DNA from 4 places in the Inquilinus sp. Marseille-Q2685 genome. Region 4 is predicted to be linked to each of the others. Evidence: predicted binding sites of a transcription regulator. Region 4 holds the regulator's gene; each other region holds the start of a gene.

The links. The regulator LexA, encoded in region 4, represses DNA repair genes until DNA is damaged. The targets are predictions, from matches to a motif close to ATGTTCTANTTTGGTTC.
Region 1: a site for LexA is predicted at 2,859-2,875, ahead of uvrA (excinuclease ABC subunit UvrA). Genes of this name have one in related genera too.
Region 2: a site for LexA is predicted at 1,711-1,727, ahead of dinB (DNA polymerase IV). Genes of this name have one in related genera too.
Region 3: a site for LexA is predicted at 3,161-3,177, ahead of LG391_RS29985 (ImuA family protein). Genes of this name have one in related genera too.

Annotation. Positions count from the first base shown of each region.
Region 1 is NZ_CAKAKL010000003.1:161,989-169,801, forward strand. Features, by position in the region: gene uvrA (excinuclease ABC subunit UvrA) at 1-2,698, opposite strand, end outside; gene LG391_RS18555 (EndoU domain-containing protein) at 3,007-3,543, shown strand; gene LG391_RS18560 (hypothetical protein) at 3,553-3,912, shown strand; gene ssb (single-stranded DNA-binding protein) at 4,001-4,552, shown strand; gene ltrA (group II intron reverse transcriptase/maturase) at 5,241-6,479, shown strand; gene LG391_RS18575 (aspartate/glutamate racemase family protein) at 6,613-7,272, shown strand; gene LG391_RS18580 (ABC transporter ATP-binding protein) at 7,282-7,813, opposite strand, start outside.
Region 2 is NZ_CAKAKL010000001.1:1,396,927-1,404,739, forward strand. Features, by position in the region: gene LG391_RS06645 (ABC transporter ATP-binding protein) at 1-13, opposite strand, end outside; gene LG391_RS06650 (GntR family transcriptional regulator) at 253-978, shown strand; gene LG391_RS06655 (hypothetical protein) at 997-1,605, opposite strand; gene dinB (DNA polymerase IV) at 1,774-3,033, shown strand; gene LG391_RS06665 (hypothetical protein) at 3,037-3,510, opposite strand; gene LG391_RS06670 (M10 family metallopeptidase C-terminal domain-containing protein) at 3,971-7,174, shown strand; gene ligA (NAD-dependent DNA ligase LigA) at 7,236-7,813, opposite strand, start outside.
Region 3 is NZ_CAKAKL010000009.1:223,380-231,192, forward strand. Features, by position in the region: gene LG391_RS29975 (error-prone DNA polymerase) at 1-617, opposite strand, end outside; gene LG391_RS29980 (DNA polymerase Y family protein) at 961-2,496, opposite strand; gene LG391_RS29985 (ImuA family protein) at 2,411-3,148, opposite strand; gene LG391_RS29990 (YciI family protein) at 3,250-3,624, opposite strand; gene LG391_RS29995 (DUF5818 domain-containing protein) at 3,696-4,121, opposite strand; gene LG391_RS30000 (NAD-glutamate dehydrogenase) at 4,451-7,813, shown strand, end outside.
Region 4 is NZ_CAKAKL010000001.1:762,830-770,642, reverse strand. Features, by position in the region: gene LG391_RS03665 (LacI family DNA-binding transcriptional regulator) at 1-261, opposite strand, end outside; gene LG391_RS03660 (sorbosone dehydrogenase family protein) at 290-1,531, opposite strand; gene lexA (transcriptional repressor LexA) at 1,653-2,381, opposite strand; gene glp (gephyrin-like molybdotransferase Glp) at 2,513-3,712, opposite strand; gene moaC (cyclic pyranopterin monophosphate synthase MoaC) at 3,709-4,191, opposite strand; gene trpC (indole-3-glycerol phosphate synthase TrpC) at 4,188-5,009, opposite strand; gene trpD (anthranilate phosphoribosyltransferase) at 5,006-6,046, opposite strand; gene LG391_RS03630 (aminodeoxychorismate/anthranilate synthase component II) at 6,043-6,627, opposite strand; gene trpE (anthranilate synthase component I) at 6,719-7,813, opposite strand, start outside.

The DNA.
Region 1 (7,813 bases), on a different contig from region 4:
AGTCGGCGGTCTTGATCACCTCGAGATTGTGCTCGATCACGATCACCGTGTTGCCCTGGTCGACCAGCTCGTGCAGCACCTCCAACAGCTTGCGCACGTCGTCGAAATGCAGGCCGGTGGTCGGCTCGTCCAGGATGTAGACGGTCTTGCCGGTGGCCCGGCGCGACAGCTCCTTGGCCAGCTTCACCCGCTGCGCCTCGCCGCCCGACAGGGTGGTCGCCGCCTGGCCGATCTTGACGTAGTCGAGACCGACCCGGTGCAGCGTCTCCATCTTGTCGCGGATCGAGGGCACGGCGCGGAAGAACTCCGCCCCTTCCTCGACCGTCATCTCCAGCACCTCGGCGATCGACTTGTCGCGGTACAGCACCTCCAGCGTCTCGCGGTTGTAGCGATGGCCCTTGCAGACGTCGCACTGGACGTAGACGTCGGGCAGGAAGTGCATCTCGATCTTGATGACGCCGTCGCCCTGGCAGGCCTCGCAGCGGCCGCCCTTGACGTTGAAGGAGAAACGGCCGGGGCCGTAGCCGCGGGCCTTCGCCTCCGGCAGCCCGGCGAACCAGTCGCGGATCGGGGTGAAGGCGCCGGTATAGGTCGCCGGGTTCGACCGCGGCGTGCGGCCGATCGGCGACTGGTCGATGTCGATGATCTTGTCGAGGAACTGGACGCCCTCGATCGCATCGTGCGGCGCCGGGTGCTCATGCGCCCCCATCAGCTGCCGGGCCAGCGCCTTGTACAGGGTCTCGATCACCAGGGTCGACTTGCCGCCGCCGGACACGCCGGTGACGCAGGTGAAGGTGCCCAGCGGCACCTCCATGGTGACGTTCTTGAGGTTGTTGCCGCGGGCGCCGACCACCTTCAGCACCTGGCCCTTGTGGCCGGGGCGGCGGCTCGACGGCACCTCGATCCGCTTGGCGCCGGTCAGGTACTGGGCGGTGATGCTGTCGGCGCTGCGCATCACCTCCTCGGGCGTGCCGTGCGCCACTACCTCGCCGCCGTGAACGCCGGCGCCCGGGCCCATGTCGACCAGGTAGTCGGCGCTGCGGATGGCGTCCTCATCATGCTCGACCACCAGCACGGTGTTGCCGAGGTCGCGCAGCCGCTTGAGGGTGCCGAGCAGCCGGTCGTTGTCGCGCTGGTGCAGACCGATCGACGGCTCGTCCAGCACGTACAGCACGCCGGTCAGGCCGGAGCCGATCTGCGACGCCAGGCGGATGCGCTGGCTCTCGCCGCCGGACAGCGAGCCGGAGCCGCGCGAGAGGGTCAGATAGGTCAGGCCGACGGCGCTGAGGAAGGTCAGCCGCTCGTTGATCTCCTTCAGGATGCGGTAGGCGATCTCCTGGTCCTTGGCCGACAGCGTGTCGTTCAGCGCCGCGAACCACTGCCCGGCCTCGGCGATCGACTTCTCCGCCACCTGGCTGATGTGCAGCCCGCCGATCTTCACCGCCAGAGCCTCGGGCTTCAGTCGGGCGCCGTCGCAGGTGTCGCAGGGCCGGGTGCCCTGGTACTTGGCCAGCTCCTCCCGCGTCCAGGCGCTGTCGGTCTCGCGGAAGCGCCGCTCCATGTTCGGGATCAATCCCTCGAACGGCTTCTCGGTCTTGTAGGTGCGCAGCCCGTCATCGTAACGGAAGACGATCGAATCCTTGCCCGAGCCGTACAGAAGCGTGTTGCGGACCTCTTCCGGCAGGTCGCGCCAGGGCGTGGTGGTGCTGACGCCGTAATGGGCGGCGATCGCCTCCAGCGTCTGGTGATAGTATTTCGAGGACGAGCCTTCCCACGGCGCCACCGCGCCCTTAGCCAGGGTCCGGCCCTCGTCCGGCACGATCAGCTCCGGATCGAACACCAGCTTGGCGCCCAGCCCGTCGCAGGCCGGGCAGGCGCCGTGCGGGCTGTTGAAGGAGAACAGCCGCGGCTCGATCTCCGGGATGGTGAAGCCGGAGACCGGGCAGGCGAATTTCGAGGAGAACAGGGTGCGGTCGCCGCTGTCGGCGTTCTCGGCGATGGCCAGGCCCTCGGCCAGGCCCAGCGCGGTCTCGATCGAATCGGCCAGGCGGTTGCCCAGGTCGTCGCGCACCACCAGCCGGTCGACCACCACCTCGATGTCGTGCTTCAGCTTCTTGTTCAGCGCCGGCACGTCCTCGATCTCGTAGAGGGTGCCGTCGACCTTGACGCGCTGGAAGCCGCGGGCCCGCAGCTCCTGCAGCTCCTTCCTGTACTCGCCCTTGCGGCCGCGGACGATCGGGGCCAGCAGGTACAGGCGGGTGCCATCGCCCATCGCCATCACCCGGTCGACCATCTGGCTGACCGTCTGGCTCTCGATCGGCAGGCCGGTGGCGGGGGAATAGGGGATGCCGATGCGGGCGAACAGCAGCCGCATGTAGTCGTAGATCTCGGTCACCGTGCCGACGGTCGACCGCGGGTTGCGGCTGGTGGTCTTCTGCTCGATCGAGATCGCCGGCGACAGGCCCTCGATCGAATCGACGTCCGGCTTCTGCATCAGCTCGAGGAACTGGCGGGCGTAGGCCGACAGGCTCTCGACATAACGACGCTGGCCCTCGGCGTAGATGGTGTCGAAGGCGAGAGAGGATTTGCCGGAGCCGCTGAGGCCGGTGATCACGATCAGCTGGTCGCGCGGCAGATCGACATCGACGTTCTTCAGGTTGTGCTCGCGCGCGCCGCGGACGCTGATGGACTTGTGCATCGCCAGGATCACTCATGCGGGAAGGGCGTCCCCGGGCTCCGGGCACGCCGATGTGCAATATGGGGCGGGTGAAGCCCGAAAGCGACTCCGGCCCGGCTGCCGGATCGCTGCAAGGGCTGCGGCCGCGCTCCGCCCCGCAGCGAGTCCGATGGCAGGACTCGAACATATCGGGAACGTTGCGGTCAAGCGGAAAGCAAGATAGGATGCCTGTCCAGAGCCTTCCAGGGGCATGAATCCCCGAGGCTTCGGTGCTTCGCAGGCGATGCGGCAGGGTGCGGAGCGATCGGATCCGCCGCGCCGGAGAGTCCATGATCCGTCGGGTCGGCCTGGTCGCGCTTCTGCTGCTGCTGTCGGGGGCCGGCCATTCGATGGCTGCGGCGCTCGACTGCAGCGACGCCGGCAAGCGGCTGTGGAGCCGCAGCGACCCCCAGGTCAATCTCAGCCACATCTTCTGCGGAGAGATCGGCCGCAACGGCGACCCCAAGGGGTTCCACTCACGCGCCGCCGGGCTGCCGACCGGCGCGGTCGACCGGGTGGAGGAGACCGCGCATCGTGATGGCGAGGTCTATGACGCGACCGTGATCTTCAGCAACGGCCGGCGCAAGCGGTCGACCTTCTATCCCGACGACTGCTCGGCCGAGGCGATTCTGCGCTCGGTCCTCTATGCCTGGCGCAACCAGACCGGTGAGCATCCGGCGTGGGGTGTGCTCGGCCCGTCTGCACCGGACGGGGGGAGCCGGGGGGATGGCTATTGCCGCGACGACCGCGGCCGGCCCTTCGAGATCCGCATCGGCACGGTCCAGCGCCGCGGCCAGGACGCGGTCAACACCGCGTTCCCGAACTGAGAGGCCGGGATGAAGGGAAAGCACAGCACCATCGAGGTCACCCGCGACGCCCAGGGCCGGCCCCGGGTCGTGCCCGGCACCGCGGCGCCGATCCTGGCTGATTTCCTCGAGACCGACCTGCGCGGCGACGCCGCCTGGGCGGCCCGGGTGGCCGAGCGCCTGGGCGAGGCCGGGGAGGGGGGAGAGCCGATCACCGGCAATCTCTATGCGCTGGAGATCCGCGGCGCCCAGTCGGTGCTGCGCAACATCCACGACGCCAAGGTGCCGGCGCTCGTGCTGCCGACCCGGGATCTGGCTGCGGCGGTCGGTGCCTGGCTGGCGGCGCTGCGCAGGCCCGGACATGCGGCGCCGCCGCGTCGCAAGAAATGAGCCTGGCGGGGGCTCGAACGTGATTGGAATCGGTGGACCTTCCGTCTAGGGTCCGCCCCGGATTTGAGCAGTGAGTGAGGTCTGGATCATGGCTGGCAGCGTTAACAAGGTCATTCTGGTCGGCAATCTCGGCCGCGATCCGGAGATCCGGTCCTTCCAGAACGGTGGCCGCGTGGCGAATCTCTCGGTCGCGACGTCGGAGAACTGGAAGGACCGCAACACCGGCGAGCGCAAGGAGCGCACCGAGTGGCACCGCGTCGTGGTGTTCAACGACGCGCTGGTCGGGGTGGTCGAGCGGTTCCTGAAGAAGGGCTCGAAGATCTACATCGAGGGCCAGCTCGAGACCCGGAAATACACCGACCAGAGCGGCGCCGAGCGCTACACCACCGAGGTGGTGCTGCGCCCGTTCCGGGGCGAGCTGACCATGCTCGACGGCCGTGAAGGCGGCGGTGGTGGCGGCGGCGGCTTCGAGGACGAGGGCGGCTCGGGCGGCGGCTACGGCGGTGGCGGCTATGGCGGCGGTGGTCGGTCTTCCGGCGGCGGTGGTTATGGCGGCGGGTCGTCGGGCGGCGGCTCCTCCGGTGGTGGCGGCGGACGCGGCCCGATGGCGGACGACCTCGACGACGAGATCCCGTTCTGAGTGGTTCGAATCGGTGGCGCCCCGCAAGGGGCGTCACCAAGCTGTTCAGATCCTCGCAGGTGAGAGTCCTGCCACAGTAGGAGGTTAGTTGACTGTGTAGCTATGGCGTACGCGTGGAGGGTGACCGAAGCGCGGGAGCGACGCCGGAAAAAGGTGGCCCCCGACCCAGACAGTGGGTGCCCGCAAGCATGCAGCCCGTAATGCAAGTGAACCTTCATAAGCCTCGTAAATGTCAGCCGTACGGTGATGCTGGGAGAGTGCGGTGTAGGATGGTTTCGTCGAGCCTTTAGAATGGGGGCGAAGACCAGTGGATGCCGGTGGATGAACTGACCACGTGAAGCCGGCATCGGAACCCGGGGTATAGAGGATGGGATGCATGCACAGGACTGAACGGAACGAACGAGACCTTGCCCCGTCGCGGAATAACCCGCCGCGTAACTGACGGTATAAGGCAACCACCGAAATCCGGAGGGATGCGGGGACAAGGAGTCGGAGGAGGTCATAGTACTGACGATGGGCAGGACAACAAAACCTGTTCGGAGGGAAGGACCTCTGCTTCTGCCATGGGTATCGATGCAGGAGGCACTGTGTGATTGCGAAAGCTCAAAACACACCGTTTGAAAGGGTGCGAGTACTTCAGCGGTCCCTATACCGAGCAGCCAAGGTGAATCCGACGCGGAAATTCGGGGTGCTCTATGACAAGGTGTGCCGGGAAGATGTCCTTGCGCTCGCCTACGGACAGGTCAAGGCCAATGGCGGTGCCGCTGGCATCGACCATCAGACCTTCGCACATATCGAAGGCCGGATTGGTGTTGACCGCTTTCTCGGCGAGCTTCAGGGAAAACTTCTGGCAAAACGCTATCGTCCCCAGCCGGTCCGACGGGTCTATATCCCGAAGGCCGACGGATCGAAGCGTCCGCTTGGCATTCCTGTCATAGAAGATCGTGTAGTACAGGCAGCAGTGAAGCTGGTCATCGAACCGCTGTTCGAGGCCGACTTCAAGGATTTCTCCTATGGGTTCCGGCCTCGCAAGAGCGCCCATCACGCCCTGCGGGAAATCTACAAATGGATCAACTTCGGTTGCGTCCATGTTGTCGATGCGGACCTCAAATCGTATTTCGATACGATCCCGCACGACAAGCTGCTGCTCTCCGTAAGGTCGCGGGTCATAGACCGTTCAATTGTGAAATTGATCGGGATGTGGCTCACAGCCGGAGTCATGGAGGAAATGCAGGTCCGGAAGGAGACGACCGGCACGCCACAGGGCGGTGTTATCTCGCCGCTCCTGGCCAATCTGTACCTCAACTGGCTGGACCGTTTTTGGGAGAAGAAGGCGTTCGGCAAGCGTCCGCACGATGCACATATTGTGCGGTATGCCGACGACTTCGTCATTCTGTGCAGCAAGGAGCCGGAAGCCTATCTGGACGAGGCCCGCAAGGTACTCGACCGGCTGGGTCTCACTCTGAATGCGCAGAAAACACGGATCGTGGATGTCCGCAGCGAGCCGTTCGACTTTCTCGGCCATCGCTTCGCGGTGCAGCCGTCGAAACGCGACGGGAAGATGCGCACATACTACTATCCGGCTCCCAAGGCGATGGCGGCGGTCAAGAAGAAGATCAGGGAAGTTGTCCGAACGGGACAGCACCGTGACCTACCCGTCCTCATCAAGGAGCAGGTCAATCCGATCCTGCGAGGATGGGGAAACTACTTCAAGACCGGCAATTCGAGGCTCCACCTCAAAAGCATCGCCAACTACACGATGTGGACGCTCTGCATCATGCTGAGGAAGAAGCACAAGAAGCGGTCGAAGGGGTGGAGGGACCACCCGCCGTCATGGTTCTACGACTATCATGGCCTGTTCAAGCTTCCGAGCTTATCGGTCACGGGAGAGGAAACCAGCCGGTATGGCCGTCTTGTCGCGCCGTAATGCTGCCGGATGAAGGCAGTCGGAAAGCCGTGTGCGGGAAAACTGCACGCACGGTTTGATGAGAGGCCACTGTGGAGATCACTTCAAATCAGGGGCCTACTCTACGACACCAGCGGCGACGGATGGCTGCGGGATGCGAGGCCCGACGCCGCGCATCCTGCTGATCAACCCCAACACCAACCGCGCCACCACCGAGATGATGGTGGCGATCGCCCGGGCCGAGGCCGGCGACCGGATGGCGGTCGAGGGCGCGACCGCCGCATCCGGCGTGCCGATGATCCTCGACGAGGCCGCGCTCGCCGCCTCGGCGGAGCAGGTCGTCGCGATCGGCGCCGGAGCCGCGGGGATGGCCGGGATCATCGTCGGTGCGTTCGGCGATCCCGGGCTGGAGATGCTGCGCGGCAGCTTGGCGGTGCCGGTCGTCGGCCTCTGTGAGGCCGGGATGCTCGAGGCCTCATCCGGCGGGCGACGCTTCGGCGTCGCCACCACGACTCCGGCGCTCGCCGGCGCAATCGATGCCAAGGCCCGGACCCTGGGGCTGGGCCCGCTTTACACCGGCATCCGCCTGACACCCGGCGACCCGGCCGCTCTGGTCGGCGATCCGGAGCGGCTGGAACAGGTCCTGGCCGATGCGGTCGCCCTGGCGGTCGGGCGGGACGGGGCACAGGCGGTGGTGATCGGCGGCGGCCCGCTCGGCCGCGCCGCCAGCACCTTGGAGCGGCGTTTTGCGGTCCCGGTCATCGGTCCGGTTCCCGCTGCCATCCGTCGCATGGCCCTGCTGCTGGAGAAGTGACGCCGATGCTCAGGCGGTCAGCCGCACGCAGCGGGCCCAATGTCCCGGCGCCAGGTCGACCGGCGTGGGCTCGGCGGCGGTGCAGCTGGCGGCGAAGCGCTGGCAGCGCGGCCCGAAGGCGCAGCCGGGCGGCGGCGCGCTGAGGTCTGGCGGCGCGCCCGGGATCGCGTCCAGCCGCCCGCCCTTCGCCAGGGCATGGCTGGTGCGGGTGGCCAGCAGCCCTCGGGTGTAAGGATGCGCCGCCTCGCGGATCACCGCGGCGCAGGGGCCGGTCTCGACGATGCGCCCGGCATACATCACCGCGATCCGGTCGGCGACCTCGACCGCCACGCCGATGTCATGCGTGACGAAGATGATGGCGAGGCCGAATTCGCGCTGCAGCTCCCGCAGCAGCAGCAGCACCTGGATCTGCACCGTGGCGTCAAGCGCGGTGGTCGGCTCGTCCGCCAGCAGCACCTTGGGCCGGCAGGCGAGGGCCAAGGCGATCATGGCGCGTTGGCGCATGCCGCCCGACATCTCGTGCGGATAGTTGTCCAGCCGC
Region 2 (7,813 bases), 630 kb from region 4:
CTGCGCCGCGCATCCGCTCTCCCTTTCGGACGAGGGAGGAGCAAGCGCCGTGCCAAGCGCCGGATGGCGCGGCTTCGCCCGTGCAGAGACGCGCCGCGGGCCGGCAACCGCCTATGCTTTGGGCAACCGCATACACCCAGCCCGAAGATTGTGCACAATCGCGATTTCACAAGAATACAATCTTGAGCGTCGCCGGGCCGCATGGGATGGTGGGACGGACAAGTCGCGGCCGCGCCGCGCCGGAGCGGAAACATGGACACGATCGAGACCGTCGGCACCCTGGCCGGAAGCCGCGACATCCCCGACCGCGGCGCCCGGGCGGCGGCGATCTACCGCTCGATCCTGGACGCCATCGTCGAGCACCGGCTGCCGCCGCGCACCAAGCTGTCGGAGGACGAGATCGGCACCGCCTTCGGCGTCAGCCGCACCATCGTCCGCTCCGCCCTGCAGGCACTGGCGCATCAGCACATGGTGGTGATCGAGAAGAACCGCGGCGCCTTCGTCGCGGCGCCGTCGGTCGAGGAGGCGCGCGAGGTGTTCGAGGCCCGGCGCACGCTGGAGGCCACGATCGCCCGCCGCGCCGCGGAGCGGACGATGCCGGCCGATATCGGCCGGCTGGAGCGGCACCTGGCCGAGGAGGCGGAGGCGCTGCGCCGGGGCGACCGGCCGCGCGCCATCCAGCTTTCCGGCCTGTTCCACCTCGGCATCGCCGAGATCGCCCGGCAGCGGGTGATGGAGCGGTTCCTGCGCGAGCTGGTGTCGCGCGCCTCGCTGGTCATCGCCCTCTACGGCCGCAGCGGCGCCTCGGCCTGCGGCAACGCCGAGCACGGGGCCATCCTGCAGGCCCTGGCGCGGCACGACGCGGAGCGCGCCGGCGCCGCCATGCTGGCCCATCTGACCCATATCGAGCAGGACCTCGACCTGGCCCCGGCCGAGGCCGGACCGGTCGACCTGGCGGCCGTCCTGCGGCAGCGCTGAGGGGCGAGCGCCGCCGCCTCACTCCAGCGAGATCATCGCGGCGCGCCGGCTGATGACCTCATCCCGCGCCCTGGCCTCGGCGGCCGCCTTGGCGCGCCGGTGCTCCCGGTGCATCTCCAGCAGGTCGGCGATCCAGCCGCCCGGGCGGAAGGCCTCGATCGTGGTCGGGTGCCAGTCGTCATAGGCGGCGCCCGCCCGGTTCACCATCGACACGCCGAGCACCGTCTCGCCGGCCGCCGAGAGATAGACCTCGCCCTGACTGTCCCCGCGCGGGTCCGGATGCAGCGACCGCTCCTTGAAGGTGACGCCGTATCGCCGCCCGCGATAGGCGAAGTCGACGGCGAAATCCTTCATGTGATCCGCGACCAGGGCGAGATCGGTGAATCCGGGCGGGACCGGCTTGCCATGGCCCGACCAGGCGGCGTAGCGGCGGACGTCCCAGACCAGCGCGCACAGCGCCTCCCCGATGCCGCTGCTCTCCATGAATTGCTGCGCCTCGGCGACCTTGGCCCGATCGGCCGCGGTGCAGGCGAGGCACGCGTCGCGCTCCTCCCGCTCGAGCTCGCCGGCCTTCTGCCGGAACTCGTCGACCAGGGACCGCCACTTCTCCAGATGAGCGTTTCCCATCGCAGCCTCCTCCTTGGCCACATCACAGGATGGTGCGCCTATTTCGCGCAAATGCAAGGGCTTGGGCGCCGGCAATGATGCCCGCAGCTTGACAATTTCAAGCGAATGTTCGCTATATGTTCCATCCTCGGCAGATCGACTGCCATCCACCCGCTTCGGAGCCCGCAGGTGACGGTTGGGATCGACTCGACGGCCACCATCCTCCATGCGGATCTCGACGCCTTTTACGCGTCGGTCGAGCAGCTGCTCGATCCGTCGCTGCGCGGCAGGCCGGTCGCGGTCGGTGGCGGGGTGGTGCTGGCCGCTTCCTACGAGGCCAAGGCCTTCGGCGTTCGCGGCGGCATGCCGGGGCGACAGGCGCGCGAGTTGTGCCCGCAGCTGGTCTTCGTCGCCGGCCATTTCCGGGAGTATCAGCGGCTGGGCGATGCGGCGATCGGGGTGCTCGGCGACTTCACGCCGCTGGTCGAGCGGATCTCCATCGACGAGGCCTTCGCCGACGTCGCCGGATGCACCCATCTGTTCGGCCCGCCGGCCGAGATCGCCCGGACCATCCGGCGGCGGGTGCGGACGGAGCTCGGCCTGCCGATCTCGATCGGCGTGGCGCGCACCAAGCATCTGGCGAAGATCGCTTCGCAGGTGGCCAAGCCGGACGGGCTGGTCGTCGTCGATCCCGAGGCGGAGCCTGCCTTCCTGCATGACCTGCCGGTCGAGCTGATGTGGGGCGTGGGCCCGGTGACGCGGGCGCGGCTGGCGGAGAGCGGCGTCCGCACCATCGGCCAGCTGGCGACGATGCCGGGCTGGTCGCTGGAGCGGCTGCTCGGCCGCGCGGCCGGAGAGAAGCTGTCGGCGCTGTCCCGGAACCGCGATCCGCGGGCGATCGAGACGCGGCGGCGGTCGCGGTCGGCCGGGGCGCAATCCGCGCTCGGCCGGAAGCCGGCCGAGGAGCGGGTGTTCGTGCCCGCGCTGCGCCATCTCGCCGACCGGGTCGCCACCCGGCTGCGGGCCAAGTCCCGGCCCGGCCGGACCGTCACCGTCCGCGTCCGTTTCGCCGATCTGCGCTCGGTCACGCGCGCGGTGACGCTCGACGCGCCGGTCTCGGCGACCACGATCCTGGCTGAGATCGCCGAGGAGCTGGTGCGCGGGGTGCTGGCGCAGCATCCCGAGGAGAAGACGATCTCGTTGCTCGCGATCTCGGTGTCGCATCTCCAGGACCGGCCGCAGCTGCAGCTGGAACTGCCGCTCGGGCTCGCCGACGAGCGGCGCCGGCCCGGCACCGGGAGAGGGCTGGCGCGCTGGAAGGCGGACCGGGCCGTCGACGCGATCCGCGAGCGGTTCGGCTGGCAGGCGGTCGGCTACGGTTCGGTCGTGCTGGGACCGTCGCGATCCGTCCCCGACGCATTCCGCGAACTCGCCGAGAAGGACCTCTGACCGCTATTGCGGCGCGCGGATCTGCCGGTTCGCTTCCGCCGCGAGCGGATGGTTCGCATAGGTCCGGGCGAAGTCGCGGTACGCCTCGGCCGTGCCGGCGCGCCGGGCGGCGTCGTAGGCCGCATAGACCGTGGCGTCCGGATCATGGGCCAGCGGCTTGTCGTCCGGCGCGGTCCGGCGCTGCAGCCGAAGCCGGGCTTCGTCCGCCAGGGCATGCCCGGGATGCCGCGCGATGAAGCGGATCAGCGCCGCGTTCGAGCCCTGGTCGACGGCCCCGCGAAACTCCCGCGCGATCACCGCCTGCTCGTCCGGCGGCCGCGCCATGTCGGTCTGCGCCGACATCCACCCGTCCTCCCGCGGCAAGGCACCGGCAATGCCGATGCCGGTCCGCCAGGGCAGCACGGCGAACGACAAGGACAGGGCAAGACAGGTGAACACCCGACGTCGCGCTTCCATTGTCCTCGCCGCCTCGATCACACGTATCACCAATGTCCTGCCGCCTGACTTCTCCGGATCGGAACGATCCGAATTGGATCTCAAAAATATGGCAAATCCATGGGCAAGATCGGAATGAGGAATTTAGGAAATTATTCAAACTCCTTTTCTTGACCAGCATACGATCTTAAATCATACAATTCTGACTTTTGTTACGCTTCTTGACTTTATAGAAAATCAAATGCATAATTTCCCGAATAGGAAAAGATCGTTTCCATTGGGATTGCTTGCGAGAATCCGGGAGATCGGCACGAATTTTTGACCAACAAAGCCAAAATCAGGACACTTTCGCAACATCATCTCATGCCACGGTCAACGTGGGCCCGAATCTATGCGCATCGAACGCAACTTCGGAGCCTGAACGATCGTCTTCTTCAATCATAACAAGTTGCGGATTCTCACTGAAAGGTTGCGGTTCTTCACCATGTAGGGGAGACCCGATATGAAATCGTCACAAATTCCTGCATATGACGCCCTGTTTTCGGAAGCCGATCCTTTCCACGACCCCCTGGCCTGGTCGCTGCAGCGGAAATGGTCGAGCGACCTGCTGTACCATCAGACCTTCTCCGACGTGTCCCGTCTGGACGCGGTCCTGGCCAACGGCAGAACTCTCGCGGACGCCATTCGCGCGGAACTCGGCGACCGATCCGACGGGGCCGTCGTTCCTGCCCCCGTCTCGGGCGCCACGTCCGGCGCGCCGAAGCCCGAGGAGAACGGTTCGGGCGACACCACCGCGGCCGTGGTCGCCTCCGGCAACCAGCAGATCGACGGGCTGCTGAGCGGCGTCCGCTGGTCGGACGGCTTCATCACCTACAGCGATCCGGATGCGGTGAGCGACTACCAGGCCGGCCACCCCGAAGCGTTCAGCGGCTTCGCGCAGATGACGGCGCAGCAGATGATCGCCGTCCACTTCGCGCTGAACTCGGTCATCTATACACAGCCCGTCGGTTCCTTCGGCTTCTCGGTCGAGGGGTTCACCAATCTCGGCATCGATTATGCCGGCAGCGGCTCGGGGCTCGGCACGATCCGCGTCGTCAACACCACAAACCCCAGCACGGCCTATGCCTACTACCCGGCCAACCAGGTCTATGGCGGCGACGCCTTCTTCGGGCCCAGCGGCGACCTGCCGACCGCCGGCAACTACGACTGGCACACCGTGATCCATGAGCTCGGCCACGCGCTGGGCCTGAAGCACGGCCACGAGACCAATGTCTTCGGCGCCCTGCCGGCCGATCGCGATTCGCTCGAATACTCGGTGATGACGTACCGCACCTTCATCGGCGACGATTCGAGCGGCTACAACTACGAGACTTGGGGCGCGCCCCAGACCTTCATGATGCTGGACATCGCCGCCTTGCAATACATGTACGGCGCGGATTTCAGCACCAATAGCGGCGACACGGTCTACAGCTGGAGCCCGACCGACGGCGCGACCTTCGTCAACGGCAGCATCGCCATCGCCCCGGGCGGCAACCGCATCTTCGCGACGATCTGGGACGGCGGCGGCGTCGACACCTACGACCTGTCGAACTACACCACCAATCTCACCCTGGACCTCAACCCGGGCAGCCATTCCGTCTTCTCCTCGGCCCAGCTCGCCTATCTCGGCGGCGGCCCGAACGGCGGCTATGCCCGCGGCAACATCTTCAACGCGCTGCTGTTCAACGGGGATTCCCGATCCTACATCGAGAACGCCAATGGCGGCAGCGGCAACGACACCATCCAGGGCAATGCCATCGGCAACCTGCTGAACGGCAATGCCGGCGTCGACACCCTCAACGGCAACAGCGGCAACGACACCCTCAACGGCGGCGACGGGAATGACGTCCTGCTGGGTGGCGTGGGGATTGACGTCGTCAACGGCGGCGCCGGCAACGACTGGATCGAGGGCGGCTTCTCCACCGACACGGTCGACGGCGGCGACGGCGACGACGTCTTCTATGTCCGCGACGGCGAGTTCGGCGACAACACCACCGGTGGCGCGGGGATCGACACGCTCGATCTCAGCAACTACACGTCGCGCGGCTCGACCGTGAATCTCGGCACGAACACCTATGATTTCGTCGCCACCTTCGGCGGCCCCTACAGCATCTCCGGGGTCGAGAACGTCAGCGGCACCCAGCTCGCCGACACGATCACCGGCGACTTCGCCAACAACACGCTGTACGGCAACGACGGCAATGACGTCCTCTATGGCGGCTCCGGCATCGACGTGCTCTACGGCGGCGCCGGCAACGACTGGATCGAGGGCGGCTTCTCCACCGACACGGTCGACGGCGGCGACGGCGACGACGTCTTCTATGTCCGCGACGGCGAGTTCGGCGACAACACCACCGGTGGCGCGGGGATCGACTGGCTCGACCTCAGCAACTATAGCTCGATGGGCGCGACTGTGAATCTCGCGGGGGGAGGCTATGACTTCTCTCCGAGTTTCGGCGGCCCCTACACCATCACCGGGGTCGAGAACGTCAGCGGCACCCAGCTCGCCGACACAATCATCGGCGACGGCACCAGCAACACAATCGTGGCCAACGGCGGCGCGGACACCTTGCAGGGTGGCGCCGGGAACGACGTCATCTACGGCGGTGACGGCGACGACCTGATCTGGAGCGGCGCAGGCGCCGACACACTCTACGGCGGGGCCGGTATCGATACGGCCACCTATACCGACAGCATCGCCGCGGTGGCGGTCGACCTGGCAACCGGAACCGGCGCGGGAGGCTATTCCAACCTCGATACCTTGGTCGACATCGAGAATGTCAACGGCAGCCAGTACAACGACACGCTGACCGGCAACGCCGGCATCAATGTGCTGCGCGGCACGAACGGCAACGACGTGCTCCGGGGCGCGGCCGGCGCCGACACGCTCAACGGCGGGGTGGGCGTCGACACGGCCACCTACTCCGAAAGCGCCATCGGGGTCACGATCGACTTGACCGCCGGCATCGGCATCGGCGGCAACGCCCAGGGTGACACCCTGGCCGGCATCGAAAACGTCAACGGCAGCCAGGGCAACGATACGCTGACCGGGGATGGGGCCGCCAACGTGCTGCGCGGCATGAACGGCAACGACATCCTCCGGAGCAGTGCCGGTGCCGATACCATGAACGGCGACGGCGGTACGGATCTCGCCAGCTACTACAACAGCATCGCCGCGGTGAATGTGAACCTGACCTCCGGAACCGGCTCGGGGGGCTATTCCAACGGCGATGCCCTGATCAGCATCGAGAACCTCTACGGCAGCCAGTACAGCGATACGCTGACCGGAAGCGCCGGCGCCAATGTCCTGCAAGGCTACAATGGCAAAGACACGCTGACCGGCAACGGCGGGGCGGACCGTTTCGTCTACGGTTCGGTCGGCGCCAGCACGGTCGGCGCGAATCGCGACGTCGTCACCGATTTCAGCCATGCCCAGACTGACCGGATCGATCTGTCCGGAATCGATGCCAACACCGGCGTGGCCGGCAACCAGGCCTTCGCCTTCATCGGCACCGCCGCCTATACCGGTGTGGCGGGGCAGCTGCGCTTCGCCGTCTCGGGCGGCCAGACCGTCATCGCCGGCGACGTCAACGGCGACGGCGCCTCGGATTTCCAGATCCAGCTCAACGGCTCGATCGCCCTCGTGGCGGCCGACTTCGTGCTGTGAGCCAAGCTGAAGAGATCTAGGAAAGATCCGTAACTCGCGAGGCCTGAGGGGCGCATACCCTTCAGGCCTCGGTCTTGTCGGGCGCCCTCTCCCCCCCCGCCCCGCCGATCAGGTCGAGCCATTCCTGTTCGGTCAGGGTGGTGACGCCGAGCTCGCGCGCCTTGGCGGCCTTGGAACCGGCATCGGCGCCGACCACCAGGTAGTCGGTCTTGCCGGAGACCGATCCGGCGACCTTGGCGCCGAGCGATTCCGCCCGCGCCTTCGCCTCGGGCCGCGTCATCGTCTCCAGCGTGCCGGTGAACACCACGGTCTTGCCGGCCACGGCGCTCGCGGTGGCGCGCGGCCGCACGAAATCCTCGACCGTCAGCTGGGCCGCCAGATCGTCCAGCACCGTCCGGTTGTGCTCCTCGGCGAAGAAGGCCAGCAGGTCGTCGGCCACGGACGGCCCGATCTGGTCGATCGCGGTGAGGTCGCGATACGCCTCGCCGTCGCGGTCCTGCGCCGCCTCCATGCCGGCCCGCCAGGCCGCGAAGCTGCCGTAGTGCCGGGCCAGCAGCTTGGCCGTCGCCTCGCCCACCTGGCGGATGCCGAGGGCGTAGATCAGGCGGTCGAGCGGAATGGTGCGCCGGCTCTCGATCG
Region 3 (7,813 bases), on a different contig from region 4:
GTCAGCGCGTCCTGCAGCCGCCGCCGCTGCGGCACGTGATACAGCACGTCGTTGGTGGCGACCATCGGTGCTCGGGTGCGGAAAGCCACCTCCCGCAGCTCCTCCAGCCGCCGCGCATCGTCGCCGCGATAGCGGTGGCTGGCCGCCAGGAAGACCCGCTTTCCCATGTCCGAGCGCAGCCGGTCGAGATGCGCGACGAAGCCGCCGTCGATCCGGTCGGGCGGCAGCACCGCCAGGACTTGGCCGTCGCTGAACGGCAGCAGGTCGGCGTGGTACAGCAGGCATTCGCCCTTCTTCGCCCGGAGATTCCCCTGGGTCAGCAGCCGGCACAGCCGGCCATAGGCGTCGATATCGGTCGGATAGCACAGCAGGCTCGGCGCATCGACGAAGTCCAGCCGGCAGCCAACGATGTAGGGGATGCGGCAGGCCTTCTGCCGGTTCTGGTCGCGATTGGCGGCGATATGGCCGCGCACGATCCCGGCCAGGCTGTTGCGGTCGGTCACCGCGATGGCGGACAGGCCCAGCAGGATCGCCGTCTCCACCAGCTCCGCCGGATGCGACCCGCCGCGCAGGAAGGAGAAGTTGGTGGTGACGTGCAGCTCGGCATAGGCGGTCATGGGACGGCCCTCCGCCAGGATTCCTTACCGAGTCCCCCCTCCCCTTGCGGGAGGGGGGCAGGGGGAGGGGTCTGCGCGCGTCCGCGCGCGAAAGGGATTTTTTCAGAATCCTCCTCACCGTCATTGCGAGGAGGCGAAGCCGACGAAGCAATCCAGAGGCCGTTGCGTGGGGTCCCTGGACTGCTTCGCTGCGCTCGCAATGACGGTGAGGGAGCAACGCTCTGCGGATACAGGCGCTGACGATATCGCGCCGCCGGCTCGGGACCCCGACAACCCCTTCTACCCCTCCCGCGAGGGGAGGGGGGACTCAAAATATGCAGCGCTCTGAGGACCACCCCGGCCATCAGTCGAACATCCCGTGCAGGTACCAGCGGGCGGTCTCGCCCTCGCGGTACAGACCGGCGCGGTAGAGCCAGAAGCGGCGGCCGGTCTCGTCCTCCACCCGGTAATAGTCGCGGATCATATCCGGCTCCGCCCGGTCCTGCGGCCGGGCCTGGCGCCACCATTCATAGGCGATGCGCTCCGGCCCGTCGGCACGGCGCACGCGGTGGGTCTTGCCGGCCCATTGGAAGCTGGTCGGCGGGTCGTCCGGGATCTGGGCGATCGCCTTGATCGGCTCCGGCCGGCGCAGGAGGCGCAGAGGGCGGATCCAGCTGGACGGCCAGGGCTTGCCCTGATCCGGGGCCAGCGGCGGGCGGGGGGCGACGCAGCGCTCGGGCAGGTGGCGCTCCACCGCGGCCGGACGCCAGATCCGGTCGAAGCCGATGCGGTTGCCGACGATGTCGACGAAGCCGGCCAGATCCGCGATCCCGGCGCTTTCGCCCTCCAGCGTGCTCAGGCCCGATTGGCGTCCCGCCACCGGCGCCACCCGGTCGGCGCGCAGCGTCGCGACCTCGATGCCGAAGCCGGGGTCGACCCGGTCCAGCCGGTCGGCCAACAGGCGCCCGACCCGCGCCGGGTCGCGCACCGGCAGGGCGGTGCGGATGGCGATGGTCTGGCAGCGGCCGTCGACCCTGTGGAAGGCGGCGATGAACTGCGCCGCGCCCATCATCCGCGCCTCCAGCCGGGCGCAGAGATCGGCGGCCAGCGCGGCGATGGCGCGCTGCAGGTCCTCCGGCGTGCCGATCGGCTCGGCGAAGGCCAGGCGGGCGAACCAGGGTGTCGGCGGCCGGCGGAAGCCGACCGTCTCCTCGGCCCGGCCCAGCGCCTGGTCCAGCCGCAGCAGCGGGCCGGCGCCGAAGCGGCGGGCCAGGCCGGCGCGCGGCGCCGCCAGCAGCTCGCCGATCCGGGTCAGGCCGATCCGCCGCAGCGCCGCGACCTCGTCCTCGCCCAGCCGCAGCGCCGCCATCGGCAGCGGGGTCAGGGCCTCGTGCTCGGTGCCGTCCGGCAGGATCCGCCGATCGGCCCGGTCGTAATGCGCCAGCGCCCAGGCGGCGCCGAAGCTGCCGGCGACGGCGATGCGGGCGGGCAGGCCCCGGCGTTCCAGCCGCCCGGCCAGGTCGGCCAGCAGCCCGTCCTCGCCGCCCCAGAGATGGGCGCAGCCGGTGATGTCGAGCCACAGCCCGTCGGGCGGGCAGGGGGCGACGGCGGGGCTGTAGCGGCCGGCCCAGCGCACCAGCCGGGCCAGGGCCCGGGCATCGGCGGCAGGATCGGCCGGGACCAGGGCCAGCGCCGGCAGCACGGCGCGGGCGTCGGTCGCCTTCTGGCCGGGCCGGATGCCGGCGGCCCAGCCGCGGCCGTCCACCGCCACCACCTGGCGCCGCTGCTCGACGGTCTCGACGATCGCGACCGGCTCAGCCGGCCAGGCGTCGGGAGGCGTGGTCAGCCGCAGCCGCGTGATCGGCCAGTTCGGCAACCACAGCGAGACGATCCGTCCCATCCTCGGTCTCCACGATCCAGCGGCCGGGCCGGCCGCCGCGGCTGTGGGTCAGAGCCAGCTCCCAGCGCGCCGGGCCGACCCAGGCGGTGGCACCGCCGCTCGGCGCCGGGGCCACGGTCCAGCGCGTCACCGCGGCGCTGGCAGCGGTGCGGCCTGGCCGCAGCGCGACCGGCCGGCGCTGCAGCAGGAAGGCGGTGGTGCCGTGCGCCTCGCAGGCCAGCTGCAGCCGCCGCTCGGCTAAGAGCTCGGCCCGCGCCGCCTCGGCCAGCACGGCGCCGAATCCGCGGGTGCGCAGCGCCTCCTCCGCCACCGCCAGGACGCCGGTCTCGTCGCGCGGCCGGACCAGGACCAGCCGGTCGGGATCCAGCCCCAGCGCGGCCAGGGCCGGCGGGTACAAATCGTCGGCCGCGGCGCACCACAGCACCGGCCCGCGCTTCTGCAGCCGGGCCAGGAGCCGCGCGGAAAAACCGGTGGCCGCCGCCCCGGCCGGATCGTCGCCGGCGCCGGCGATCCGGTGCAGCCGGCCGAGCGCCAGCCCGCCGCGCGGCAGGCGGTCATCGATCGGAGGCAGGGCGAGCGGCAGGACTCCCGGCTCCTCGACAGCGGATCCGTACCGGTTCAGGCGCTCGCGCAGGGCAGCGAGGGCGGACATGGCGGGGCATGGTTGTTCCGTATTTGTTCCAATATGAATCCACCGCCGAGCCCGAGAGTCAAGCCGGGTTGGGCCGCCCCATGAATCCGGGCGGCCCGCGGTCAGGCTGCGCGGGTGCCGGGCAGGAACAGCCGGACCGGCCGGATCTCGTAGCCGCCGGCGCCGGGATTGGCCTGCGCCAGGTCCTGGGCGATGGCCACCGCCTCGTCCCGCGACTCGCAGTCGACCACGTAGAAGCCGAGCATCTGCTCCTTGGTCTCGGCATAGGGGCCGTCGATCACCAAAGGCGGCTCATGGCCCTTCATCAGCGTGGTCGCGGCGCTGGTGAAGGCCAGCCGCGCCGCCGGGCCGAGCCTGCCCTCGGCGGCCAGCCGACGGTGGACGACGTCGAGCCGGGCCATGACCGCGTCGTCCTCCGCCTGGGTCCAGGCGCCGACGGCCTCTTCCGAGTTGTAGCAGAGAATGGCGTAGAGCATCCGGGCCTCCCCTTCCCGTGTCCGGGCGGGAGTATGCCTGAGTCGGGCTGCGCCGGCATCCCGGCTGGCGGTCAGGGCGTCGGCTGCACCACCACGGCGCCGGGGGCCACGGTCACGGCCGTGCCGCCGGCCGCCGGCAGATAGGCGCTGGTCATGACGTCGACCTTGTCGGCGCGGATCGTCTCCAGCGTCTGGCACAGCGACCATTTCGCGGTCGGGCCGGAGACGGTGACGCGGTCGCCGATCCGGACCGGGACGGGCTTGCCCTGGATCGCCACCTCGCTGCCGTCGTCGCGGCGCAGCACGGTGCAGGGCCGGCCGACCTGGAGCGTGCCGGTGTAGACGACGCTGATGCCGTCATGCCACTGGGTCGACACCTTCGGGAAATCGTAGGGCGGGATCTGGGCCTGCTGCTGGGCGGTCTGGCAGGCGCCCAAGAGGGTCGCCGCGGCGAATGCGATGAAGAGGGTCGGCGAGGGGCGATGACGGGTCGACAACACGCGCTCTCTTTCTCGTTTTGGCGGCGGAATCATTTCTTCCAATACGGTTTCTTCCATACAGGCGAAGCGGGGCCGCCGTCCAGCCGGCGTTACAAGCGAAGGTTCCGGACCAAAGACGGGTTATTTCAGACCGGATTGCGGGGACTTTGTGATCCGGTGTGTCCTAACCTCTGGAATTGTCTGACGAAATCGTCCGGGAATGCCCTCGAACCGTCACGGTTCGGCGGTTTCCTTTTGCCCGGGTTGATTGTATGCCCTTGGGGCCCTGATGCGGCCCGACACGGTTTCGAGAGGGGCCGGGCCGCACGCTCTCTGGAGTCTGCAGGATGTCGAAGGCCGATCAGCACAAGGCCGAAATCGTCGATGGCGTCGTGGCCCTGGCCAAGCAGCGGCTCGACCCGGCGAAGGGAGGAATGGCCGAGCGGTTCACCCGCCTGTACTTCCGCAACGTGCCGCCGCACGACGTGCTGCGCGAGGGCACGGACACCCTCTACAGCGTCGCCCTCGGACTGCTGCAGTTCGGCGGCGAGCGCCGCAAGGGCGAGGTCAAGATCCGGATCTTCAACCCGGTCTATGACGATTACGGCTGGCGCAGCCCGCACACCGTGATCGAGATCATCAACGACGACATGCCGTTCCTGGTCGATTCGGTGACCGCGGCGCTGTCCGAGCTGGGCCTGACCGTGCATCTGGTGGTCCACCCGATCCTGGCTGTGACCCGCGACGCCCAGGGCCGGCTGACCGATGTGCAGGATCCGGCGGAGGCGCCCGAAGGCACGCCGGCCGAGAGCTTCATGCATGTCCAGATCGACGAGCGCACCGACCAGGCGACGCTCGACCGGATCGCGGCGACGCTGCGGGCGGTTCTGGCCGATGTCCGCGCCGCGGTCGAGGACTGGGGCGCGATGCGCCAGCAGATCCGCGCCGTGCTGGAGGAGCTGGACCACGAGGCGCTGCCGGTCGACCCGGGCGAGACGCGCGAGATCATCGCCTTCCTGGAATGGCTCGAGGACGACCACTTCACCTTCCTGGGCTATCGCCGCTACGACTTCGCTCGCACCGAGGACGGGCTCGAGATCGCGATCGTGCCGGGCAGCGGCCTGGGCATCCTGCGCCAGCAGGATGTCTCGGTGTTCGACGGCGCCCGCCGCTACGACCGGATGTCGGAAGAGGCGCAGTCGATGCTGCGCAGCACGGCGCCCTTGACCGTCACCAAGGCCAGCCTGAAGGCGACGGTGCACCGGCCGGTGCATCTCGACGTCTTCACCGTCAAGATCTTCGACGAGGCCGGCGAGGTGGTGGGCGACCACATGTTCGTCGGCCTGTTCACCTCGGTCGCCTACAGCCGCAGCGCCCGCGACATCCCCTATCTCAGGGCCAAGGTCAGCCGCACCCTGGCACGCGCCGGGCTGGACCCGCGCAGCCATGACGGCAAGGCGCTGGGCCATATCCTCGACACCTATCCGCGCGACGAGCTGTTCCAGATCTCCGACGAGCAGCTGCTCGACATCGGCATGGGCATCCTGCACCTGCAGGAGCGGCAGCGGACGGCGCTGTTCGTGCGCCGCGACCCGTTCGGGCGCTTCGTCTCCTGCCTCGTCTACGTGCCGCGCGACCGCTACAACACCGATCTGCGCCACCGCATCCAGAAGATCCTGCAGAAGGCGTATGGCGGCCCGGTCACGGCCTTCACCACCCAGATGACCGAAGGGGCGCATGCCCGCGTCCACTTCCTGATCAAGACCGAGCCCGGCCAGGGCACCGACGAGCCGGTCGACGTGATCGAGGAGCGGCTGGTCGAGGCCGGGCGCAGCTGGTCCGACCTGCTGCAGTCGGCCCTGGTCGAGAAGAAGGGCGAGGAGCAGGGGCTGATCCTGCTGCGCCGCTACGCCGAGGCCTTCCCCGCCGGGTATCGCGAGGAGACCACGCCGGCCGCGGCGATCGTCGACATCGAGCGGATCGAGGAGATCGACGAGGACGGCGAGATCGGGCTGCACCTGTTCCGCCCGATCGAGGCGGCGCCGAACGAGCTGCGCTTCAAGCTGTACCACCGCGGCACGCCGGTGCCGCTGTCCGACGTGCTGCCGATGCTGGAGCATCTGGGATTCAAGGTGGTGTCGGAGCTCCCGACCGAAGTCAACATCCAGGCGATCGGCCAGGCCCACGGGCCGGTCTGGATCCATGATTTCGAGATGCGCAGCCGCAGCGGCGACCCGATCGACCTGAACCGCCTCAAGGCCGTGTTCCAGACCGCCTTCGAGCGGATCTGGACCGGCGACATGGAGGACGACCGGCTGAACCGGCTGGTGCTGGCCGGCGGGCTCGACTGGCGGTCGATCACGCTCCTGCGCGCCTACGCCAAGTTCCTGCGCCAGGCCCGCTTCGCCTTCAGCCAGGAGACGATCGAGGACACGCTGGTGGCGCATCCGGAGATCACGCGGGCGATCGTCCGCATGTTCGCCACCCGCTTCGACCCGGACCTGACCGGCGACCGCGAGGTGGCGATCCGCGGCCTGCTGGTCGAGATCGAGCACGCGCTGGACGCGGTGACCAACCTGGACGAGGACCGCATCCTCCGCCGCTACCTGAACCTGGTGCGGTCGACGCTGCGCACCAACTACTTCCAGACCGACGGCCAGGGCCGGCCGAAGCCGTATCTGTCGCTGAAGCTGGACAGCCTGTCGGTCGAGGAGCTGCCGTTGCCGCGGCCCTGGCGCGAGATCTTCGTCTACAGCCCGCGCATGGAGGGCGTGCATCTCCGTGGCGGCAAGGTCGCCCGCGGCGGCATCCGCTGGTCCGACCGGCGCGAGGATTTCCGCACCGAGATCCTGGGGCTGATGAAGGCGCAGATGGTGAAGAACACCGTCATCGTGCCGGTCGGCTCGAAGGGCGGCTTCGTGCTGAAGCGGCCGCCGGCCCCCTCGGCCGGGCGCGAGGCGTTCCAGGCCGAAGGCGTCGAATGCTACAAGATCCTGATGCGCGGGATGCTCGACATCACCGACACCATCGTCGGCGGCGAGACCGTGCATCCGGAGCGCGTGGTCCGGCATGACGAGGACGATCCGTACCTGGTCGTCGCGGCCGACAAGGGCACGGCCACATTCTCCGACATCGCCAACGGCGTCAGCCAGGACTACGGCTTCTGGCTGGACGACGCCTTCGCGTCGGGCGGCTCGGCCGGCTACGACCACAAGAAGATGGGCATCACCGCCCGCGGCGCCTGGGAATCGGTGAAGCGCCATTTCCGCGAGCTGGGCACCGACATCCAGAGCCAGGACTTCACCTGTGTCGGCGTCGGCGACATGTCGGGCGACGTGTTCGGCAACGGCATGATCCTGTCCGAGCACACTCGCCTGCTCGGCGCCTTCAACCACCTGCACATCTTCGTCGACCCGGACCCGGACGCGGCGACCAGCTTCGCCGAGCGCAAGCGACTGTTCGACCTCGGCCGCGGCTCCTGGGACCAGTACGACGCGGCGAAGCTGTCGCCCGGCGGCGCGGTCTATGAGCGCAAGGCGAAGTCGGTGAAGCTGTCGCCCGAGGTCCGCGCCCGCTTCGGCATCGAGCGCGAGACGGTGACGCCGAACGAGCTGATCCAGGCGATGCTGAAGGCCGAGGTCGACCTGTTGTGGTTCGGCGGCATCGGCACCTATGTGAAGAGCAGCCGCGAGAGCCACGCCGATGTCGGC
Region 4 (7,813 bases):
GAAGGCGGGATTGGCGAAATGGCTCGACACCAGCCCGACCAACTCCGTCCGGCCGGTCATCAGGCTGCGCGCCAGCTGGTTGGGGCGATAGCCCAGCGCCTCGGCCGCCGCCAGGACGCGGGCCCGCATCCGGGGCGAGACGCTGGCGTCCTTGGTGAAGGTGCGGGAGACGGCCGAGATCGACACGCCGGCCGCCGCGGCGACCTGCTGCGCCGTGACCCGGTCGGCGCCGCCGGCTCGATGCCTGGTCCGGCCGCTCACGGCCCGCCGCCCGGAAGGTTACGCCCGATCAAGGCGACGCGGCCGGCCGGACGCGGGCGAGGCGCAGCAGCGTCCCGTTGTGGTCCTCGCTGATCAGGACGCTGCCATCCGCCATCTCGGCCAGCCCGACCGGTGCGCCCTGCGGCCTTATGCCTTTGGCGGCGTCCCAGCCGGAAACGAGCGGCTGCGGCTGGCCCTGTGGAAGGCCCCGATCGTCGATCGCCAGCGCCATGACCCGGTGCCCGGTGTCGCGATAGCCGTGATAGGTCATCAGCACCCGGCCTTCGAGTCCCGGCAGCGCCGATCCGCGATAGACGAGCATGCCGAGGGGCGCGGCATGCGGCGGCAGCAGCAGGATCGGCACTTCGACCCGGCCGCAGTCGAAATGCGGGTATTCGGGGCTGGACTTGCGGTCGTCGTAGCAATAGGGCCAGCCGTAATCGGCGTTTTCGCGAAGCACGGTGTAGACATCGTGCGGCAACGCCTCGTCGGACAGGCTGGGATCGGCCTGGTCGATGGCGTCCCGCGCATTCACCAGCGCCAGCGGCGTGCCGTTCGGCAGCGCCGCGAGCGCCATGCTGTTGCGCAGCCCGCGGGCGAAGGGGGCGAGCGTGCGGGCATCCACAGGAAGGGCGTCGGCCGCCACGCGCAGGACGCTGCCGCGTGGCGGCGTGCCTTCGGTCTCCGGGCAGGGCTTGGCGGGATCCGGGGCCGAATCGTCGGCGCGTTCGCAGTGATCGGTCGCGGAGCCGACATTGACGAAGAGGGCGCCGTCCGGCGCCAGGGCCAGGGCGGCGAGGGGATGGCGGCCATCGTTCGGCAGGCCGGTCACCACGTCGCGCAGCGCGGCGGCCGGCGGATCCGCCTTCGGATCGACCGACACGATCCGTCCGGCCAGGCCCAGCAGCAGCTTGCCGTCCGGCGTCGGCACCAGGCCGTTCGGCCGGTCCAGCTTGGTCAGCAGCACCTGCGGCGCCCCGCGACCGCCCTCGGGAAGGCGCAGCAGCCGGCCGCGCCCTTTCTCCCAGCTGCCCATGTCGGCGACGTAGATATCGTCACCGATCACGGCCACGCCGCGCGCGAAGCGGAGCCCGGCGGCGACGAGGCCGACGCAGAGCCCGTCCGGAGTGCGAAGCGAGACCTTCGGAAAGCCGTCGCAGTCGCCGGAGGTGCGGTAGCCGCCGGCGGCCTGCGCCGGAACGCCGGCGCAGATGCCGAGACAAAGCAAGGCGAGGGCCAGCAGGCGAAGCAGCGATCGACACAGAAGCATGCACGGACGTCCGGTGCGTTGCGGGACGCTGCAAGAGGACCGGACAAAGCGCCAACCGGCAAGCCCGGACTGCGCCTGCAGGCAGCCTGCTGAGGCCCGTCGGAACGGTCGCCGTCGGATCTTACGAGTAGGTCCGCAGCAGCCCGATCAGTCGCCCCTGGATGCGGACGCGGTCAGTGGGCAGGTAGCGGGTCTCATAGGCCGGGTTGGCGGCCTCCAGCCCGATCGAGGCGCCCTTCTTGCGCAGCCGCTTCAGCGTCACCTCGTTGTCGTCGACCAGGGCGACGACGATGGTGCCGGCATCGGCCGCGTCGCAGCGCTTGATGATGACGGTGTCGCCGTCCAGGATCCCGGCCTCGACCATGCTGTCGCCGGCGACCTCCAGGGCGTAGTGCTCGCCCGGGCCGAGCAGCGAGGCCGGCACTTCGGCATAGTTGGAATGGTCGCGCAGCGCCTCGATCGGCATGCCGGCGGCGATCCGGCCGTAGAGCGGCAGGCGGACGCCGTGCTCGGGATTGCTGAGATCGGCGCGTTCCAGCTTGCGGCCGGGCAGGGCGGCATCGGACCGCACGGGCCGGAAGGGAACGACATTGTCATCCTCGGCCGCTGCCGTCGCCGGCGCGTCCGACTTCAGGCAATCGGGCAGTCGAAGCACCTCCAGCGCCCGGGCCCGATGCGGCAGCCGCCGAATAAAACCGCGCTCCTCGAGCCCGGTGATCAGTCGATGGATGCCCGATTTGGACTTCAGGCTCAGGGCGTCCTTCATCTCATCGAAGGATGGACTGACGCCGTCCGCCTCCAGGCGGCGGTGAACGAACAACAACAACTCCTGTTGCTTTCGCGTCAGCAAGGCATCCTCCGTTCGCAGAGGCCGCGGCGCGGCCGAATCCCTGACGGAGAAGATAGGAGGAACAAAACAAAAACACAAGCGGCTAACTGTGTCGCGCCCGGTTCTTTACTTCCTTGTAACGATCGGCGGGGTCAGATCCCGTCGCCGAACAGCACCGCATCGACCGTATCGCCACGCATCGCAGCCGGCGCGTGGGGCGGCCGGACCACCAGCCCGTCGGCCGCGGCCAGCAGCGACAGCATCGAGCTGTCCTGGGTCGGGTACGGAGTGGCGACATAACCGGACTCCGACCGTTCGATCCGCGCCCGCAGATAATCCTCGCGCCGGTCATTGGCCGGCAGGTCGCGGCCCAGCGTCGCGGCGATTCGGTTCTCCGGCGCCTCGGCCCCCTGCAGGGCCCAGACCGCCGGGCGCAGGAACAGCCAGCCGCAGACCACGGTCGAGACCGGGTTGCCGGGCAGGCCGAGCAGCGGCGTGTCGCCGAGCCGGCCGAAGATCAGCGGCTTGCCCGGCCGCATCGCGATCTTCCAGAAATCGAGCGCCAGGCCGCGTTCGCCCAGCACCGACCGGATCAGGTCGTGCTCGCCGACCGAGGCGCCGCCGGTGGTGACGATCAGGTCGGCGCCGTGGGCGCCGGCCGCCAGCGTCGCCAGCGATTCGGCGTTGTCGCGGGCGATGCCGAGATCGACCGGCTCGCCGCCGCAGCTGCGGATCAGCGCGGCCAGGGCATGGGTGTTGGAGCTGACGATCTGGCTCGGCCCCAGCGCCTCGCCCGGCAGCACGATCTCGTCGCCGGTCGCCAGCACCGCCACCCGCGGCCGGCGGCGCACCCGCAGCCAGGGATGGTTGGCCGAGGCGGCGATGCCGATGTCGCGCGCGGTCAGGCGCCGGCCGGGCTGCAGCAGCAGCTCGCCGGCGCGGAAGTCCAGCCCGGCCTTGCGCACGTGGCGGCCTGCGGCGACGCCCTCGCGCCCCGTGACCCGGTCGCCCTCGGACTCGGCCTCCTCCTGCAGCACCACGGCGTCGGCGCCGTCCGGCAGCGGCGCGCCGGTGAAGATGCGGACGCATTGCCCGGGCCCGACGGTGCCGTCGAAGCGACCGCCGGCCGGAACCTCGCCGATCCGCCGCAGCGACGCCGGCACCGCGGCGACATCTGCGGCCCGCACCGCCCAGCCGTCCATGGCCGAGACGTCGAGCGGCGGCTGGGTCAGCCGTGCCACCACCGGCTCGGCCAGGACCCGCCCCAGCCCGGCGGGCCGGGGCACGGTCTCGGCCGGCAGGGCGGAGAAGGCGGCGAGGATGCGGCTGCGGGCCTCGGCAACCGGGATCATGGCTGGGCCTCGTAGGAGCCGGAGCGGCCACCCGATTTGTGCAGCAGCCGCAGATCGGTCACCACCATGCCGCGGTCGACCGCCTTGCACATGTCGTAGACGGTCAGGGCGGCGACCGAAGCGGCGGTCAGCGCCTCCATCTCCACCCCGGTGCGGTGGGTGACCTTGACCGTGGCCTCGATCTCGACCCGGCTGTGCTCCGCGTCGCAACGCAACGCCAGCTCGACGCTGGACAGCGGCAGCGGATGGCACAGCGGGATCAGATCGGCGGTGCGCTTGGCCGCCATGATGCCGGCGATGCGGGCGATGCCCAGCACGTCGCCCTTGGCGTGGCCGCCGGAAGCGATCAGCGCCAGCGTCTCGGGTTTCATCTCCACCCGGCAGCCGGCCCGCGCCACCCGCACCGTCGCCTCCTTGTCGGAGACGTCGACCATGCGCGCCTGGCCGGCCGCGTCGAAATGGGTCAGCTCGCCAGTCATGCCGCCGACGACTTCACGTCCGGCGTGAGCAGAGCGCGGGTGGCGGCGGCGACGTCGTCGTGGCGCATCAGGCTTTCGCCGATCAGGAAGGTGGTGGCGCCGACGCGGGCCATCCGGGCCAGGTCGGCCGGGGTGAACAGGCCGCTCTCCGCCACCAGCAGCCGGTCGCCGGGCACCTGCGCCGCCAGAGCCTCGGTGGTGGCGAGGTCGACCTGCAGGGTCTTGAGGTTGCGGTTGTTGATGCCGAGCAGCGGCGAGCGCAGCCGCAGCGCCCGGTCCAGCTCGGCCGCGTCATGCACCTCGACCAGCACATCCATGCCCTGGTCGATCGCTGCCTGCTCCAGATCGCGGGCGGTGGCGTCGTCCAGCGCCGCCATGATCAGCAGGATGCAGTCGGCGCCCAGCGCCCGGGCCTCGATCACCTGATAGGGGTCGATCATGAAGTCCTTGCGCAGCACCGGCAGCTCGACGGCGTTGCGGGCGGCGGTCAGGTACTCGTCGGCACCCTGGAAATAGGGCACGTCGGTCAGCACCGACAGGCATGTGGCGCCGCCGTCGCGATAGGCGCGGGCGAGGGAAGGAGGGTCGAAATCCGGGCGGATCAGCCCCTTCGACGGCGAGGCCTTCTTGATCTCGGCGATCAGGCCGTAGCGGCCTTCGGCCTGCGCCCGGCGCAGCGCCGCGACGAAGCCGCGCGGCGGCGCGGCCCGGTCGGCCAGATCCGCCAACCGGCCGATCTCGGCGAGGGGCACCGCTGCCTTGCGGGCCTCGACGTGCCGGCGCTTGTCCGCGACGATGCGGGTGAGGGTGTCGCTCATGCCGTTCCCCCGGTGGCGTTTCGGGCGCTCGTGATCCGGGCCAGCCGCTCGAGGACATGGGCGGCCGACCCGTCGTCGATGGTGCGGGCCGCGAGGGCGGCGCCGTCGGTCAGTGTAGAGACCCGGTCGGCGACGATGAAGCAGGCTGCGGCATTCAGCAGCACGATGTCGCGATAGGCGCCGTGCGCTCCGCCCAGCACGGCGCGCAGGGCAGCGGCGTTGGTGGCGGGATCGCCGCCCTTCAGGTCTTCGGGCACCGCACGGCGCAGCCCGGCATCCTCGGGCGTGACGGTCAGGCGCCGGACCTGGCCGCCGCGCAGCTCCGCCACCGCGGTCGGGCCGGTGGTGGTCATCTCGTCGAGGCCGTCGCTGCCATGGACCACCCAGGCGGTCTCGCTGCCAAGCTGGTTCAGCGCCTGGGCCACCGGCTCGACCCAGGCCTCGGCGAAGACGCCCAGCAGTTGGCGCTTCACCCCGGCCGGGTTGGCCAGCGGGCCGAGCAGGTTGAAGATGGTGCGGGTGCCCAGCTCCTGCCGGGCCGGGCCGACATGGCGCATGGCGCTGTGGTACAGCGGCGCGAACAGGAAGCCGATCTGGGCCTCCCACAGCGCCTCGCGCATCACCTCGGGCGGCGCCTCGACATTGACGCCCAGCTCGGCCAGGACGTTGGCCGCCCCGGTCAGGCTGGACGCGGCGCGGTTGCCGTGCTTGGCCACCGGCACGCCGGCGCCGGCCAGGACGAAGGACACGGCGGTCGAGACGTTGAAGGAGCCGGAATTGTCGCCGCCGGTGCCGCAGCAGTCGATGGCGCCGTCCGGCGCGTCGATCGTCACCGCCTTGTCCCGCATCACCCGGGCGGCGGCGGCGATCTCCTCCGGCGTCTCGCCGCGGACCCTGAGGGCCATCAGGAAACCGCCGATCTGCGCCGGCGTCGCCTCGCCCGACATGATGATCTCGAAGGCGGCGCGGGCGTCGGCGGCGTCCAGCGGGCGACCGAGCGCGGCCTTGGCGATGAAGGGTCGCATCTCGGTCGTCATGCCGCGTTCCGCCGCTCCGCGATGGCCAGGAAGTTCTGCAGGATCTTGTGGCCGTATTGCGAGGCGATGCTCTCCGGATGGAACTGCACGCCGTGAATCGGCAGCGTCTTGTGCCGCAGCGCCATGATCACCCCGTCCTCGGTCCAGGCCGTGGCCTCCAGGCTGTCCGGCATGCTGTCGGGCTCGATGGTCAGCGAGTGGTAGCGGGTGGCCTCGAAATTGTCGGGCAGCCCGGCCAGCACGCCGCCGCCATGGTGGTGCACCGGGCTGATCTTGCCGTGCATCGGCACCGGCGCGCGGACGATTCGGCCGCCGAAGACCTGGCCGATCGCCTGGTGGCCCAGGCAGACACCGAACACCGGCACCCGGCCGGCCGCGGCCTGGATCAGGTCCATGCAGATGCCGGCCTTGTCCGGGTCGCAGGGGCCGGGGGAGATGACGATGCCGTCGGGCCGCAACGCCAGCGCCTCGTCGACCGTCAGCGCGTCGTTGCGGCGGACCTCGGGGTCCGCCCCGAGCTCGCCGAGGGAATGCACCAGGGTGTAGGGGAAGCTGTCGTAGTTATCGATCAGCAGAAGCATGGAGATTGCCCTTTCGAGGCATGGGAATGGGGAGGAACGGCGGGAATCCGGCCGGCCTCACCATCGATGCTGCTGCGAAGGGATACGGATTCTAGACATGACCCATGGGCCGGTTGCCGTTGCGCGGCCGGTTGGCGAAGCGTACCGCATCTTCGGCGGCACGCACCAGCGCCCGCGCCTTGTTGCGGGTCTCCTGATACTCGCCCTCCGGGCTGCTGTCGGCGACGACGCCGCCGCCGGCCTGGATATAGAGCGTGTCGTCCTTCACCACCGCGGTGCGGAGGGCGATGCAGGTGTCCATGTCGCCATTGGCGCCGAAATAGCCCATCGCCCCGGCATAGATGCCGCGCCGCGCCACCTCCAGCTCGTCGATGATCTCCATCGCCCGCACCTTCGGCGCACCGCTGACCGTGCCGGCCGGGAAGCCCGCGGCCAGCGCCGCCACCACATCCTTGTCCGGCGCGATCCGGCCGACGACGTTGGAGACGATGTGCATGACGTGGGAGTAGCGCTCGACGATGAAGCGGTCGGTCACCTTGACGGTGCCGATCTGCGACACCCGGCCGACATCGTTGCGGCCGAGGTCGAGCAGCATCAGGTGCTCGGCCCGCTCCTTCGGGTCGGCCAGAAGGTCCTGCTCCAGCGCCACGTCCTCCTCCGGCGTGGCGCCGCGCGGGCGGGTGCCGGCGATCGGCCGGATGGTGACCTCGCCGTCGCGCAGCCGCACCAGGATCTCCGGGCTCGAGCCGACGATGGCGAAGTCGCGGAAGTTCTGGAACACAAGGAAGGGCGACGGGTTCAGCCGCCGCAGCGCCCGGTACAGGGCGAAGGGCGGCAGGGTGAAGGGCAGGGAGAAGCGCTGCGACAGCACCACCTGGAAGATGTCGCCGGCGCGGATGTACTCCTTCGCCCGCTCGACCACCGCGTGATATTCCTCCCGCGTCATGTTCGAGCTCGGCTCGGGCAGGGCGGGAAGGGTGCCTTCGGCCGCCGCCTCGCGGTGCGGCAGGCTGGATTCGAACCGGGCGACCACGTCCGACAGCCGTTCGCAGGCCGCCTCATGCGCCTGCTCCGCCGACAGCACCGGGTCCGGGAACACCGGCGTGACGATGGTGACCACGTCGGCGATCGTGTCGAACACGCAGACGATGGTCGGCCGCATCATGATCGAATCCGGCACGCCCAG